2 regions of the Actinocorallia aurea genome follow, and region 2 is predicted to be linked to the other one. Evidence: riboswitches for the same ligand, from Rfam matches in the RefSeq annotation. Region 2 holds a riboswitch; the other holds the start of a gene.
What was found. A riboswitch is a leader RNA that binds a small molecule or an ion and turns the genes downstream of it on or off. The one in region 2 is predicted to bind cyclic di-AMP.

Region 1 (6,929 bases), on a different contig from region 2:
TGGCCGGCCGGGCCACGTCGGCATGGTGATCGGCGAGAACAAGATGATCGTCGCGCGCTGCACCAAGTGCAGTCCGGCCATCGGCGTGTTCCCCTACCGGGTGTCCACGCTCGTCGGCTTCACCCGGCCGCTGGCCAACGACCAGGTCATCGCGCAGATCGCGGCGCTCGGCTAGGGCGGCCCGCCGCGGACCGGGTTCCGCGGCGGGCTCTGGCAGACTGGGCGGGTGCTGTCCGATGAACTCTTCCACCCGCTGGACCTGGACGACGCCCTGGAGGAGGCCGCCGAGGTGGGCGGCCCCGAGGCGGTCGTCGACCTTCTGCTGCGCGCGCTCGACGACCCGCGCGCCAAGGGCGACGAGGCGGTCCCGGAGTATCTCGACGAGCTGATCGACCAGCTCACGTCGCTGCGCCGCTACGAGGAGGCGATCGCCGCGGCCTACCGGCTGATCGAGGCCGACGAGTCGGCGCGCCTGGAGGAGCTCGGCGCGATCGCGCACCTGCACGCGCTGAACGGCGACGCCGAGACGGCGCGGGATCTGCTGGTGCAGCTGCGCGGGCAGGTGGAGCCGCTCGAAGGGCTGATGAACACCCTGGTGCTCGCGAACGACCTCGGCGACCGGGCGACCGCGGTCCACTGGCTGGCCGAGGACCTCAGCCGCGGTGTGGTCGAGGGCTGGGATCCGGATCTGGTGCTGGTGCTGCGCGGCCACTTCCGCCGGCTGGGCGGTGCCGACGCCCAGCTGGAGGCGGTCGTCGGGGCGTACCTGCCGCAGACCGAGCACACGGTGCCGGGCAAGCGGCTGCCCACGGGGCCCCGCTTCGTCCACCCGGGGACGGACACGCTGGAGATCGAGCGGGGCATGCGGGCCGATCTCTCCGCGCGCATCTTCACCCCGGAGGGGGAACTGATCCCGTGGCCGCCGGAACGCAACGACGCGTGCTGGTGCGGGTCGGGGGCCAAGTACAAGAAGTGCTGCGGGCGGCCCGCCGTCTGAGGTCGACCGGCTGAGGAGGATCCGATTGGCTGAGCGAGGCGCCCAGGTCGTGGTCGGGGCGGCGATCATCGAGAACGGGAGGCTGCTCGCGGCGCAGCGGGCCGCCCCGTCATCCCTGGCAGGCGGCTGGGAGCTGCCCGGCGGGAAGGTCGATCCCGGCGAGTCCGACGAGGCGGCGCTGGTCCGCGAGTGCCGCGAGGAACTCGCGGTGACGGTCAAGCTCGTCGCGCGGATCGGGGGCGACTGGCCGATCGGCGCGGCGGGCGTGCTGCGGGTGTGGACGGCGCGGTTGATCGCGGGCCGTCCGGTGGCGCTGGAGCACTCGGCGCTCCGCTGGCTGGCGCCGGACGAGCTGGACGACGTCGCCTGGTTGCCCGGCGACCTCCCGGTGGTCGACGCCGTCCGCCCGCTCCTGCTGCGCGAGACCGATCGCGCCTGACGCCTCCGCCTAGATCCGCACGGCTCCGTTGAAGTCGCTGCGGTCGGCCAGGGGTGTGATCTTCACTACATCTCCGGACGAGGGCGCCTGCACGAACTTGCCTGCGCCGATGTAGATGCCGACATGGCTGCGGCTCGGGTTGAAGAACACGAGGTCGCCGGGCCTGAGCTGCGACTTCGAGATCTTCGTGCCCTGGTCGTAGAGTGCGCCGGTGAAGTGCGGCAGTCCGGGCCTCCCTGCCTGCGCGTAAGCCCAGATGACGAGCCCTGAGCAGTCGAAGGAGTCGGGTCCCGCGGCGGCCCAGACGTACGGGTCGCCGAGCTGGTCGAGGGCGGCGCGGGTGGCGACGGCGGCGGTGTCGCCGCCCCACACGGTGACGCCCTGGTAGGTGTAGGCGTCGCGCAGGTCGGCCTTGACCGTGGTGATCCGCGCGGTCGTCGTCGCGCGCTCGCCCCGGGTCGCCTCGACCCTGTCGACGGTCTGCTGGAGGCGGGCCCGCGCGGTCTCGGCGGCCCCGGCGGCGTCGGCCGCGACGCGGGCCGCGGCGTCCCTGCGCTCCTTCAGCTCGTCGGCGGGCGAGCCGGTGATCCGCAGGAACGCGGCCTGGAGCAGGTTGACGGGCGGCGGCTCCGCCGCGACCTGGTCGGCGAGGTCCTGGTGCTCGGCAGTGCGCAGGTCGGCCTCGGCCGCCGCCGCGAACGCCGCGTTCTGGGCGGTGAGCACGGCCTTCTGCTCGGCGGCCAGTTCCTTGTCGAGCCGCCGGACGTGGCCTTCGAGGCCGTCCAGGCGCTTCTGCAGGGTGTCGGCGCCGGGGCCCTGCGGGGTCGGCGCGGCCTGGGCGGCCGGCGCGAGCAGCAGCGGCGCCGTGGCACCGGCGAGCACCGCGGCGGCCAGGGTGAATCGGGCACCCTTCATGGGGGTCTCTCCTCTCGGCGGCCTACCGGGTTAGCTGACGGGTTCGGGCTGGAGGACGCCCTACCGCTGGGGGAGCGGATTCACCCCGGGGGAAACACATGGGTCCCCGGCTCCCCGCGGGGCGCGGGGACTCGGCACGCGCCGAAGCCTACGAAAGACGTCAAATCGTGACAAATAGCGCTAAAAGCGGCAGTCAAGGCCGCGGCCGGGAAGGGCGGCCCGCGAGGCACCGGCCGGAACCCACTAGAATCGTGGAGTACAGCTTTCTGCCGCCGCCGGCTCGTGAGGCATCCGATCTTCTTCCACGCGGCGAATCCGACACGAAACCGAGCGTGCCTTCATGCCCATCGCCACCCGTGACGACCTGCGCAACGTCGCCATCGTCGCCCACGTCGACCACGGAAAGACCACGCTGGTCGACGCCATGCTCTGGCAGTCCGGCGCCTTCCGCGACAACCAGTCCGTCGACGACCGGGTCATGGACTCCAATGACCTCGAGCGCGAGAAGGGCATCACGATCCTGGCGAAGAACACCGCGGTGCGCCACGGTGACCTTCTGCTGAACATCATCGACACCCCCGGCCACGCCGACTTCGGCGGCGAGGTCGAGCGCGGCCTGTCCATGGTCGACGGCGTCGTGCTGCTCGTGGACGCCTCCGAGGGCCCGCTGCCGCAGACCCGGTTCGTGCTGCGCAAGGCGCTGGCCGCCAAGATGCCGGTGATCCTCGTCATCAACAAGGTCGACCGGCCCGACGCCCGGATCGCCGAGGTCATCGACGAGGTCTACGAGCTGTTCATGGACCTCGAGGCCACCGAGGAGCAGATCGACTTCCCGATCGTCTACGCCTCCGGCCGCGCCGGCCGCGCCAGCCTGACCAAGCCGGGCAACGGCGAGATGCCGGAGAACGAGGACCTCGAGCCGCTGTTCGACGTCATCCGCGAGACCATCCCGGCTCCGTCCTACGACCCCGACGCCCCCTTCCAGGCGCAGGTCACCAACCTGGACGCGTCCAGCTACCTCGGCCGCATCGCCCTGTGCCGCGTCTATAACGGCACCATCAAGAAGGGCCAGCAGGTCGCCTGGTGCAAGGGCGACGGCACCGTCGAGCGGGTCAAGATCTCCGAGCTGATGATGACCGAGGCGCTGGAGCGCAAGCCCGCCGAGTCGGCCGGCCCCGGCGACATCATCGCGATCGCCGGCATCCAGGAGATCATGATCGGCGAGACCCTCGCCGACCCCGAGGACCCGCGCGCGCTGCCCCTCATCACCGTCGACGAGCCCGCGATCTCCATGCTGCTCGGCACCAACACCGGCCCGCTGGCGGGCCGCGAGAAGGGCACCAAGGTCACCGCCCGCCTCGTCAAGGACCGCCTCGACCGCGAGCTCGTCGGCAACGTGTCCCTGCGCGTCCTGCCGACCGAGCGCCCCGACGCCTGGGAGGTCCAGGGCCGCGGCGAGCTGGCGCTGGCCATTCTGGTCGAGACCATGCGCCGCGAAGGCTACGAGCTGACCCTCGGCAAGCCCCGCGTCGTCACCAAGCAGATCGACGGCAAGCTGCACGAGCCCGTCGAGCGCCTCACCGTCGACATCCCCGAGGAGTACCTCGGCGCCGTCACGCAGCTCCTGGCCGTCCGCAAGGGCCGCATGGAGCACATGACCAACCACGGCACCGGCTGGATCCGGATGGAGTTCCTGGTGCCCGCGCGCGGCCTCATCGGGTTCCGCACCGAGTTCCTCACCGACACCCGCGGCACCGGCATCGCCCACCAGGTCTTCGAGAAGTACGAGCCCTGGTTCGGCGAGCTGCGCACCCGCCCGACCGGCTCGCTGGTCTCCGACCGCGCGGGCGTCGCGACCACCTACTCGATGTTCAACATCCAGGAGCGCGGCACCCTGTTCGTCGACCCCACCCAGGAGGTCTACGAAGGCATGATCGTCGGCGAGAACTCGCGCGCCGACGACATGAGCATCAACATCACCAAGGAGAAGCAGAAGACCAACATCCGGTCTTCCACGGCCGAGGAGTTCGACCGCCTCGTCCCGCCGAAGAAGCTCTCCATGGAAGCCGCCCTGGAGTTCATCCGGGACGACGAGTGCGTCGAGATCACCCCGACCGCCGTCCGGCTCCGCAAGGTCATCCTCGACACCAAGGAGCGCGAGCGCACCGCCGCCCGCGCCAAGCGCGCCTGACGCGAAACACCCGAATCACCCCTGAAGGACCCGGTCTGACCTGCGAAAAGGCCGGGTCCTTCTGCATGATTCCGCCTACCCTGGTGGTGGACGTTCCCTACGCTGAGACCGGAGCTGACCGTGCAGGGAAAGGCGCAGAAAGTGACGAAAGTAGTTCTCAAAGAACACCCCCTCGTGCTGCCCGACACCCCGTACAGCCTCTGGGTCGGAGGGGAGTTGGAGAACTACCTCCACCTTCCCGAGGACTTCCGAGTCGAGATCATCGGTGGGGAGATCGTCTTGTCGCGTGCACCGGGGTTCGGGCACAACCACATCGTGGGTACCATCGCCCACTTCTTCAGCGTAGCCCGGGGGGTCGACGGCGAATTGCCCTGGAAGTGGCAGTCCGGAGGAGGGGTGGACCTCGTCGGAGTCGGCGAAGGGTACATCCTGGACCTCGTCGTCATGGACGCGCAGGTTTACGACGAGGCGCTGCACTCGGGTGTGCGGCTTCTGGTGGCCGACCAGATCGAGATGGCGGTCGAGGTGACCTCGCCCTCCAACGCGGCGCGGGACCGCAGGGTGCGTGCGGGTGCCGCGCAGCGGTCGAAGTGGGCGGGCTACGCCCGCGCCGAGGTGCCCTACTACCTGGTCGTTGACCGGGACCCGAACGTGGCCAGGACCATGCTCTACTCGGTGCCGGACTCGTCCACCGGGGCCTACCTCGAAGAGGAGTCCTGGGACTTCGGCAAGCCGGTGACGCTCCCCGAGCACTTCGGCGTCACCCTGCCCACGGACGAGTGGTTGCCGTGGACGGCGGGAGACCTGCCTCGGGACTGAGGCCGGGAAGACAGGCCGTGAGCCCGCTCCGCGACCTCGGAGCGGGCTTTCGTGCGCGGGCGCTACAGCAGGGGCTTGCCGGTGGTGTCGATCTTGATGGACTTGGAGTAGGCGCGGAAGGTGTCGCCGGAGCCGTCGAAGACGACCTGGTAGTTGGCGTCGCACCAGGTCTTGGGCTTCAGGGTGAAGGTGCCCTTCTTGGACGTCTTGCCGGTGACCGCGGTGTACCAGGTGTCGCCCTTGCGGCACTTGAAGATGACGGCGACCTTCTGGCCGGCGAAGGGGACCGCCTTCTTCCTGCTCTTCGCGGTGAAGCGCCGGAGCGTGCCCGTCATGGTGATCTTCTTGCCGACCTTGAGCTTGCGCGGGGACGCCTTGAGCCCGGTGACGGAGGTCGACCACCGCCAGGCCTTGATGACCCTGGTGGAGGCCGGGGCGTACTCCTTGGTGCCGGGGAAGTAGATCCGCCACCAGCCCGGCGTCTCCTGCCGGAAGGACGCGGACACGCGGTCCTCATGGTCGGGACGCAGTGTCCGCACGGTGCGCCAGGTCTCCTTGCCGTCGGCGGAGAACTGCAGTTGGACCGCGTTCCCGTCGTCCGCGGCAGGGCCCGAGGGGAGCTTGAAGCGGGCTGAGGCGGTGACCTGCCGGCGCGCGTCGTGCGTGATCTCGAAGTCGAACAGCAGCGCCTTGGCCAGGACCTTCACGACCACCAGGTTGCTGTTGTACTTCTCGCCGTCGACCGTGACGGACGCCGCCCAGCCGGTGGTCGCCTGTGGGGTGACGACCTTGCTGAAGGCGCCCTTGGCGTCCGTGGTGGCGGTGAGCTGCTCGTCGCCGCCGTCCTCGATGGTCACCTCGCGATCGGCCAGGGGCAGGAACGCGCCGTCGAGGGCCTTGCCCTGGACCGTGCCGCTGAGGGTCACCGGGGTGCCCTTGGCGACGGTCCTGGCGTCGGCGGTGAGGGTGACCTTGGCCGACGTCAAAGGGGGGTCCTCGGCACGGGCCGAGGCCTGGATGGGGGACAGCACCGCGACCATGACGGCCAGGGCTGTGAGGATGCTGCGACGCACTGGGAAATCGCCTCCGCTCACGATGGCGTGATCGTACAAAAGGCGTGTGACGTTTTGATGGATACGAACAACCGGTTATGGGTCCGCGATCTTTGCGGGAGGGCGGGCCGGCCGCGGCCGGCCCGCCTCCTTCGCGTCAGGCCAGGTGCACGGTGCCGGTGACGTCCGCGGCCAGGCGCAGCGAGTCGCCGTCCTGGAGGAACGCCTCGACGCCCGGGGACAGCCGTTCGCCGTTGACGAACGTGCCGTTGGTGGAGCGCTCGTCCCGCACCTTGGCGACGCCGGACGGGTCGAGCCAGACCGTGGCGTGCTTGCGCGAGACGTTGTCGTACTGGGTGAAGGTGGACGCGGCGGGGGACTGGCCCGCGTCGCGGCCGAGGATGAGCTGCTGGCCCATGGTGACCTTCAACTCGCCCGTCGGGAAGGCGAGCCGCAGGGTCGGGCCGCCTCCGCCCGGCCGCAGCGGCTTCAGGCAGACGTTGCACTGGGTCGCGG
Region 2 (6,929 bases):
AATACTGATTGTCAACCGATGGATGGTTTCTGTGACCGTCCGTAGAGGGGGTTGACCAGCGATGGCCCGGCTATCACGCAATGAGATCGAAGAGGGCACCCAGAACGACCGCCGCCGCTCCGCCCGCAACAAGGCCCGCCAACAAGCCCAGGCCAAGACCGGAAGGCACGGCACGGCCAAGAAGTCCCTCCCGTTGCGCCGCGGCCAGGGGCGTTGATATTGGCGCCGCCTTCGGCGTCGCGGTGATCGGGCGCTTGAGATCCCTGGGCTGCCGGCCTCCGGGCCTGTTCGTGGGTGTTTCGATCGTGGGTGGCCGCGCCTGGCGGCGCTCCCGGGAACCGTTCGGGGGCGCCGCCTTTGGGCGGGCGTGGAAACTGCTTTTTTGGTGGGTTTTAGCTGGCTTCTGGCGGGTGTGAACTGGTCTTTTGGTCAGGTGTCCAGGATGGCGCTGAATCTTTCGGACTGGCGGGACCAGGTCCATTCGCGCTCTACCCAGGTGCGGCCTCGCTGGCCCATGGCGCGGGCCTTTTCGGGGTCGGACAGGAGGGTCGCGACCGCGTCGGCGACCGCGCCGGGGGAACGGCCGGGGGCCACTAGGCCGGTCTCGCCCTTCAGGACTGCGTCGGGAGCGCCGCCGGAGTCGCCGGCCACGACGGGGAGGCCTGTCGCGGAGGCCTCCAGGTAGACGATGCCGAGGCCCTCGACGTCGAGGCCGCCGCGGCGGGTGCGGCACGGCATCGCGAAGACGTCGCCCGCGTCGTAGTGGGCGGGCAGCTCCCGCCACGGCACCGCGCCGGTGAACACCACCGAGTCGCGCACCCCCGCCTCGTCGACCAGGCGCTCCAGCTCGGCCCGGTGGGGACCGCCGCCGACGAGCAGCAGGGCCGCGTCCGGCACCCGGGCGCGGACCGCGGGCCAGACCCGGATGAGGGTGTCCTGGCCCTTGCGGGGCACCAGCCGCGACACGCACACCGCCACCGGGCGGCCGTCGAGCCCGTGCCGCTTGCGCACGTCCGCGCCGCCCGCCCCGGCCCGGAAGACCGTCTCGTCGACGCCCGGGGCCAGCCGCGTCAGCCGGGCGGCGGCCTGCGGCGACAGGGCCTCGGACATGCGGGACCGGGTGTAGTCGCCGAGGTAGGTGAGCACGTCGAGGCCGTCGCCGATCCTGCGCAGCAGGCTCCGCGCGGCGGGCAGCTGCGCCCACGCGGCCTCGTGGCCGTGCGTGATCCCGACGGCCCGGCCTATCCCCGTCCGGCGCAGCGCGGGCGCGAGGAGGCCGAGCGGAGCGGCGGCCCCGAACACCACCGAGTCGCAGCCCTCGGCGCGCGCGATGTCGCGGGCACGCCGCAGCACCGACGGCTCCGGCAGCATCAGCGACGTGGGGTGGCGCACGATCGGGAACGGCTGCGCCGCGTCGAACGCGCGGTCGCCCTTCCACCGGGGGGCGTAGACCACCACCGAGCCCTCGGGCCTGCGCAGCGCGAGCTGGTGGACGAACTGCTGGATACCGCCCGCCCGGGGCGGGAAGTCGTTGGTCACTATGAGACTCTTCATCGCAGCCCCCACAATGCCAGCAACCCCGCGATGCCGCGGAACCGCCCGTACCGCCCGGCGGCGGGTCCGGCACGGTCAGCCGAGGCGGGCCGTCAGGTAGTCGCGCCAGGCGGGGACGATGTCGGCGGTGCCGAGCACGTCGCGCAGGGCCTCCTTCTCCGGGCGGTCCCGGGCGGCGCGGTAGAGGGCGACGAGCTTGGCCTGCCCGTAGGTCTCGGCGATCATGCGGCAGGCTAGCCAGGACTCCTGGTATGCCTGGCTGAGCCGGGGCGAGGAGCCGCCGAAGGCGTCCTTGCCGGGGAGCGCGCTGGGCAGGTCTCCGGCTTCCACCTCGCGTGCCAGCTCCACGGCCGCCTCCCGGTCCGTGGCCCCGGCGCCCAGGTATCCGACGTAGTCCGCGAACCCCTCGACCAGCCACAGCGGCGTGGTGGTGTCGGAGGCGGCGTCGGCCGCGATGTGGGTGAGCTCGTGGGTGAGGACGACCCTGCGGCCCAGCGCGCTGAGGCGGGGCCAGGCTTCGGGCGAGACCAGGATGCGGGCCGGCGGCGTGCTGCCGTCGGCGTTCGGCGGGGCCGCGGCCAGCGCGGCGATCTCGGCGAGGTCGCGGTCGCCGGCGAGGACGCGGGCGTGCTCGCCGTCGACCGGCACCAGCGCGATCGCCCTGCGCGCCCAGCCCTTCCCGACGACCGCGGTGACCGCGGGGGCGGCCCGGTCGAGCCCGGCCGCCACCTGGTCGAGCGGCCCCTCCCCCACCACGAGGCAGGACTCGCCCTGAACGGCCCGGACCCGCCCGCGCGACCAGATCTGCGGATCGTCGGCGTGCCCGTCGCCGCCGTCCCCGGTGATCCCGGACGGGCCCACCCGCAGGTAGGCGGTGCGCACCGCCTGGGCGGTGTCGAAGCCCTGGTAGGAGTGGGAGGTCCGGAGCGTCGCGAGGCTCCCGTCGAAGGACTCCAGGTCCTCCCGCCAGACGGCCAGGGGCAGCCCGGCGAGCACGTCGAACAGCTCCTCCTGACGGGCGAGGAACCCCGGTTCGGCAGGATCCACGGTGGCCAGGAACGCCGCCTTGTCCTTGGCCGGGACCGCCGCGGCACGGGCTGCGAGCAGGGACTTCACCGCCTCGGGCGCCGGGCCCGTCGCGGCGGGGGCGGGGGTCTGCGCGGCGCGGCAGCCCGCGAGCAGCCCCGCGCCCGCCAGCGCCCCCGCGCGCAGCACCGCGCGGCGGCTGCGGACATGGGAAGGCCCCGGGGCGTCGGACTCCATGGGCAGCGATCCTATGACCGCGCCCGGATTCCGAGGCTCCGGGGCCTTCGCGCTGATCGGCGTCAGTGGCCGGTCCGTCAGCTCTTGTAGTCCGGGTAGCCGTAGCCGACGATCTGGTCGGCGGAGCGGACCTTCTGCTGGACCTCGTTGCCGGTGTTGCCCTCGACGGTGTGGATGGTGCCGTCGTCGTCGACGTGGTCGACGATGCCGACGTGCTGGATGTCGTCGAGGCCCTTCTCACCGCTCCAGTTGAAGAAGACGATGGCGCCCGCCTTCGGGGTGGTGCCCCAGCGGCCTTCCTCCTTGAACCACTTCGCGTGCGCGACGGTCCAGGCGTCCTGTCCGACGGTGTCCTCCATGCCGGTCTGCTCGGCGACCCAGGAGACGAACATGTTGCACCATTCGGCGTCCAGGTAGCCGGCGCGGCTGCCGCCGTCGCGCTCGACGGTCTCGGCGGCGCGGTCGGTCTTGGAGTACCACTCGCTGAACTTGGTCTCGCCGCTGGAGTCCTCGGCCTGGCCCACCTGGGACTTGGCCTCGGCGACGAACTCCTCGGCGGTGACGCCCGCGATGGCCTGCTTCTCCTCGGTGTCGCGCTTGGCCTCGTCGGAGGAGGCGTCGGCGGAGGCGTCCTCGGAAGCGGTGCTGGAGTGGGCCTTGGTCTTGCCGTCCAGCTTGACCTGGATGGCCGACAGGCCGCCCTTGTTGACGGCGCCGAGGCCGGCGAGGTTCAGCGCGGACGCGGTGATCTCGGCGTTGGTCTTGGTGTTCTCTTCCACGGTGTTGGCGTGGGCCGCGGCACCGAAGGTGCCACCGAGGAGGCTTGCGGCGATGACGCCACCGGCGAGCTTGAGGGTCAGGGCAGTCTGCTTGGCGTGACGACCGGACATAGCTTTGCTTCAACTCCTGTTTCCATGCCGCCTACCGGGTTAGCTGACGGATTCGGGCCTGGAATAGCCCTACGGTGGCGAGCCACCGATTCACCCCGTGCCGATCGCTGATCGGCGAGTGGGTCCCCGGCTCCGCGCTGGGCGCGGACTCGGCGGGAGGACGGCCCCCATGACTTCTGGGGGCCAATCCCGCGTGCATTGACTGAATGAGGTGCGCGGCGGAGATCCCGGAGGGTCTTGCGGGAACCTCCGCCGTGGGTCCGCACGCCTAGTAGGGGCGCACGGCTCCGTTGAAGTTCTTCTTGCGGTAGCTGTCGAGCAGTACCTGACGGACGTGGTCACCGGTGCGGGGAGAGTGGATCATCCACACCTTGTTGCCGGACACCTTGGAGATGATGCCGACGTGGCTGCGGCCTCCGTAGAAGAAGACGAGGTCTCCCGGGTAGAGGTCCTTCCACTTGATCTTCCGCTTGAAGTGCGCGTAGATCGACGTGGTCGTCCTCGGTAGCTTCACGCCCGCCTTGCGGTAGACGTAGCCCACGAGACCGGAGCAGTCGAAGGAGTTCGGGCCCGCCGCGCCGTAGACGTACGGCTTGCCCTTCTTCCTCTTCGCCCAGGCCAGGGCCTTCTGCGCGGTCTTCTTGCGCTCGGACCAGGCCTTCTTTTTCTTCTTGGTGGCCTTCTGCGTCGTGGCCGTCGTTTCGGCCGCGGCGGCCTGCGCGGGAACCGCTATGAGGGCTCCCGGGACGAGGACCGAGGTGGCGAGCAGGCCGGAGGCCAGCCGCACACGCCGGTTCGAGGGCAGGCGAGTGCCAAGGGTGCGAGACAGGGGAATCTCCTTCTTCCTGACGCCTACCGGGTTAGCTGTCGGGTGCGGGCGGAAGTGGAGAAGTGCCCTACGGCCTGCCGCTTGATGGAGCGGCCCGGCCGATTAACCCCGCCGCGGGCATGGCTCGAACCCTTTGGGGGTGGTTCGGGGTGCCTGCGGGTTGGGTCCCCGGCTCCGCGCGTACGCGGACTCGGCGTTAGCCGTCGCGGTCTCCGGGCGTGATGGGGCCCGGGAGGGCGGATTGGGATACCGCCGCACGACCGCGCGACTGCGGGTTGGGTTGTCGGTGACGCCGACGCCCTTCAAAAGGGCTCAGATCGCTCTGTCCTACGCTTCACTGCGCGGCGCGGGTGTCGTCCTAGACACCGGCTCTCGGATCAGGCTGGTCGGCGGGTGTACCACGGGTGGCCGCTGGGTGAGGCCACCGGTCGGCAACGTTCGGATAACGCCGCCTTCAACTCGAAGGTACCAAAGAAACAGCGAAAGGCAAATGGCCCGCAAAGATGACCACGCCCAGGTATGCCCTGGTGAAGCGGGCTTTTGCCCGAGGGTGACACAGGTCTCACCGGACCGGTGAGCCTTCCGGGACCCGAGAAACAGGCCATATCGGGCGTTTCCGGGGTGTTGCCGTGGTGTTGCGCGGGGCCGCCTGGACGGCTCGGGCTACGGCCGGCCGCCGCCGACGAAGCGGTCGTAGTAGTAGCCGGAGGTAATGGAGACGATCTCCACGTTCTTGCCCGTGCGGGGCGCGTGGATCATCTTGCCGCCGCCGACGTACATGCCGACGTGGCCGAGGCCGCTGAAGAAGATCAGGTCGCCCGGCTGGAGGTTCTCGCGGGAGACCCGCTTGCTCGCGGTGTAGTTGTACTGCGAGGCGGCGGTGCGGGGGATCGCCACTCCGGCGGCGGCCCACGACTTGGAGGTCAGACCGGAGCAGTCGTAGCCCGTGGGGCCGGTGCCGCCGTAGATGTAGGGCTTGCCGAGCTGGGCGTAGGCGTAGTCCAGGGCGGTGCGGGCGGGGCCGCTGGCGGGGCCGGTGTAGGTGCCGCCGACGGGGCCGCTCGTGGTGGTGTCGCCGCCGAGGCTCTCGACGAGGTCCTGCTGCTTCTTGATGGCCTTGTCGATCACCGCCTTCTGGTCCTTGATGTCCTTGACCTTGGCGTTGACCTTGTCGAAGGCGTCCTGGGCGTTGCCCTTCTCGCGCTCCATCCGCTGCGTGGAGGCGAGGAAGTCCTTGATCTTGTCGCCGCGCTGGTTGCTCACGTGGGAGAAGATCGACACCTGGTCGAGGACGTCCTGGGGGTCGCCGGAGGACAGCAGCGAGGAGATGTCGCTGATGTCGCCGGTCTTGTAGGCGTCGGCGGCCATCGCCACGATGCCCTCGCGCGCCGAGTCGAAGGCCTTCTTCTCGCGGGAGGCGGCCTTCTTGGCGGAGGTGAGCTTGCGCTGGGCGATCTTGAGGTCGCCTTCCAGGCCGTTGTACTTGTCGACGAGCTTCTCGACCTGCTCGTTGAGCTTGTCCAGCTTCTTCTGGGCCTCGGCCTTGCTCGGCTCGGCCTGGGCGGCGCCGGGGACACTCCAGACGAGGGCTGCGGCCAGGCACGCGACGGCCAGGCTGCGGAACTTCGGAGTGTCTACAGCCACAGCGGAAACGCCCCTTCTTGCACTGGTTTGTCAGCGCTTGACCCTAGTGCCGAAGGGGCCCCCTCACAACCGGAACGCCGCTATTTCACGCTTTTCTCACGCTTGACGGGTTTAGCGGGACAGCGCCCACGTCAAGGCAGCTCAGTGCCCGGAATCGGCGGTCGGAACCCGCCCTGAAACTCCCGGAGGCAGGCGGTCAGAAGCGCCCGAGCCGCTTGAGCAGCAGACCCGACGTCGCCGCCCGGCCGCCCGCGCGCCGCGCCGACGCCGCGACCTCCTGGTCGGACGAAACCACGACGAACACCCGGCCCGGCGGCTCGGCCTGGACGAGTTCGGCGATCAGCTCGTCGGCGATCTGGCCGGGCCTGCTGAACAGCACCCGGACCCCGCGCGGCGCCTGCACCGCGACATGCCCCTCGACCTGGGCGCCGTCGAACACCGCGGTGATCTCCGCGTGCGTCTGGGAGTACAGCCCGCCGAGGCCGCTGATCAGCCGGGCGCGCTGATCGGCCAGCGGCAGCTCGCCGTATCCCGTCTTGGTGACGTTGTAGCCGTCGACGATCAGATGGGCCCGCGGCGCCATCAGCAGCTCCTGGAAGAGCTGCGCGTCGCTCTCGGCGAGGGACCTGCCATGCGGGGTCCCCGCCTCCGCCGCGCCCGCTACGAGGTCGGCGGGCCGGGAGATCACCGACGGGAGGTTCAGCTCGCGCCGCACGCCCTGCGCGGCGTCGACCAGCGTGTCCAACAGC

Region 1: linked by a shared signal. The riboswitch ahead of ACYVOM_RS04045 (C40 family peptidase) and the one ahead of ACYVOM_RS34810 (CHAP domain-containing protein) in region 2 are both predicted to bind cyclic di-AMP.

Annotation. Positions count from the first base shown of each region.
Region 1 is NZ_BAAGPQ010000002.1:823,217-830,145, reverse strand. Features, by position in the region: gene ACYVOM_RS04060 (C40 family peptidase) at 1-175, shown strand, start outside; gene ACYVOM_RS04055 (SEC-C domain-containing protein) at 227-997, shown strand; gene ACYVOM_RS04050 ((deoxy)nucleoside triphosphate pyrophosphohydrolase) at 1,023-1,436, shown strand; gene ACYVOM_RS04045 (C40 family peptidase) at 1,446-2,351, opposite strand; cyclic di-AMP (ydaO/yuaA leader) riboswitch at 2,356-2,498, opposite strand; gene typA (translational GTPase TypA) at 2,692-4,542, shown strand; gene ACYVOM_RS04035 (Uma2 family endonuclease) at 4,684-5,361, shown strand; gene ACYVOM_RS04030 (hypothetical protein) at 5,424-6,434, opposite strand; gene ACYVOM_RS04025 (FHA domain-containing protein) at 6,571-6,929, opposite strand, start outside.
Region 2 is NZ_BAAGPQ010000032.1:9,236-16,164, forward strand. Features, by position in the region: gene ACYVOM_RS34795 (hypothetical protein) at 62-217, shown strand; gene ACYVOM_RS34800 (glycosyltransferase family 4 protein) at 430-1,554, opposite strand; gene ACYVOM_RS34805 (hypothetical protein) at 1,630-2,817, opposite strand; gene ACYVOM_RS34810 (CHAP domain-containing protein) at 2,895-3,707, opposite strand; cyclic di-AMP (ydaO/yuaA leader) riboswitch at 3,719-3,872, opposite strand; gene ACYVOM_RS34815 (C40 family peptidase) at 3,976-4,494, opposite strand; cyclic di-AMP (ydaO/yuaA leader) riboswitch at 4,541-4,742, opposite strand; gene ACYVOM_RS34820 (C40 family peptidase) at 5,200-6,180, opposite strand; gene ACYVOM_RS34825 (NYN domain-containing protein) at 6,377-6,929, opposite strand, start outside.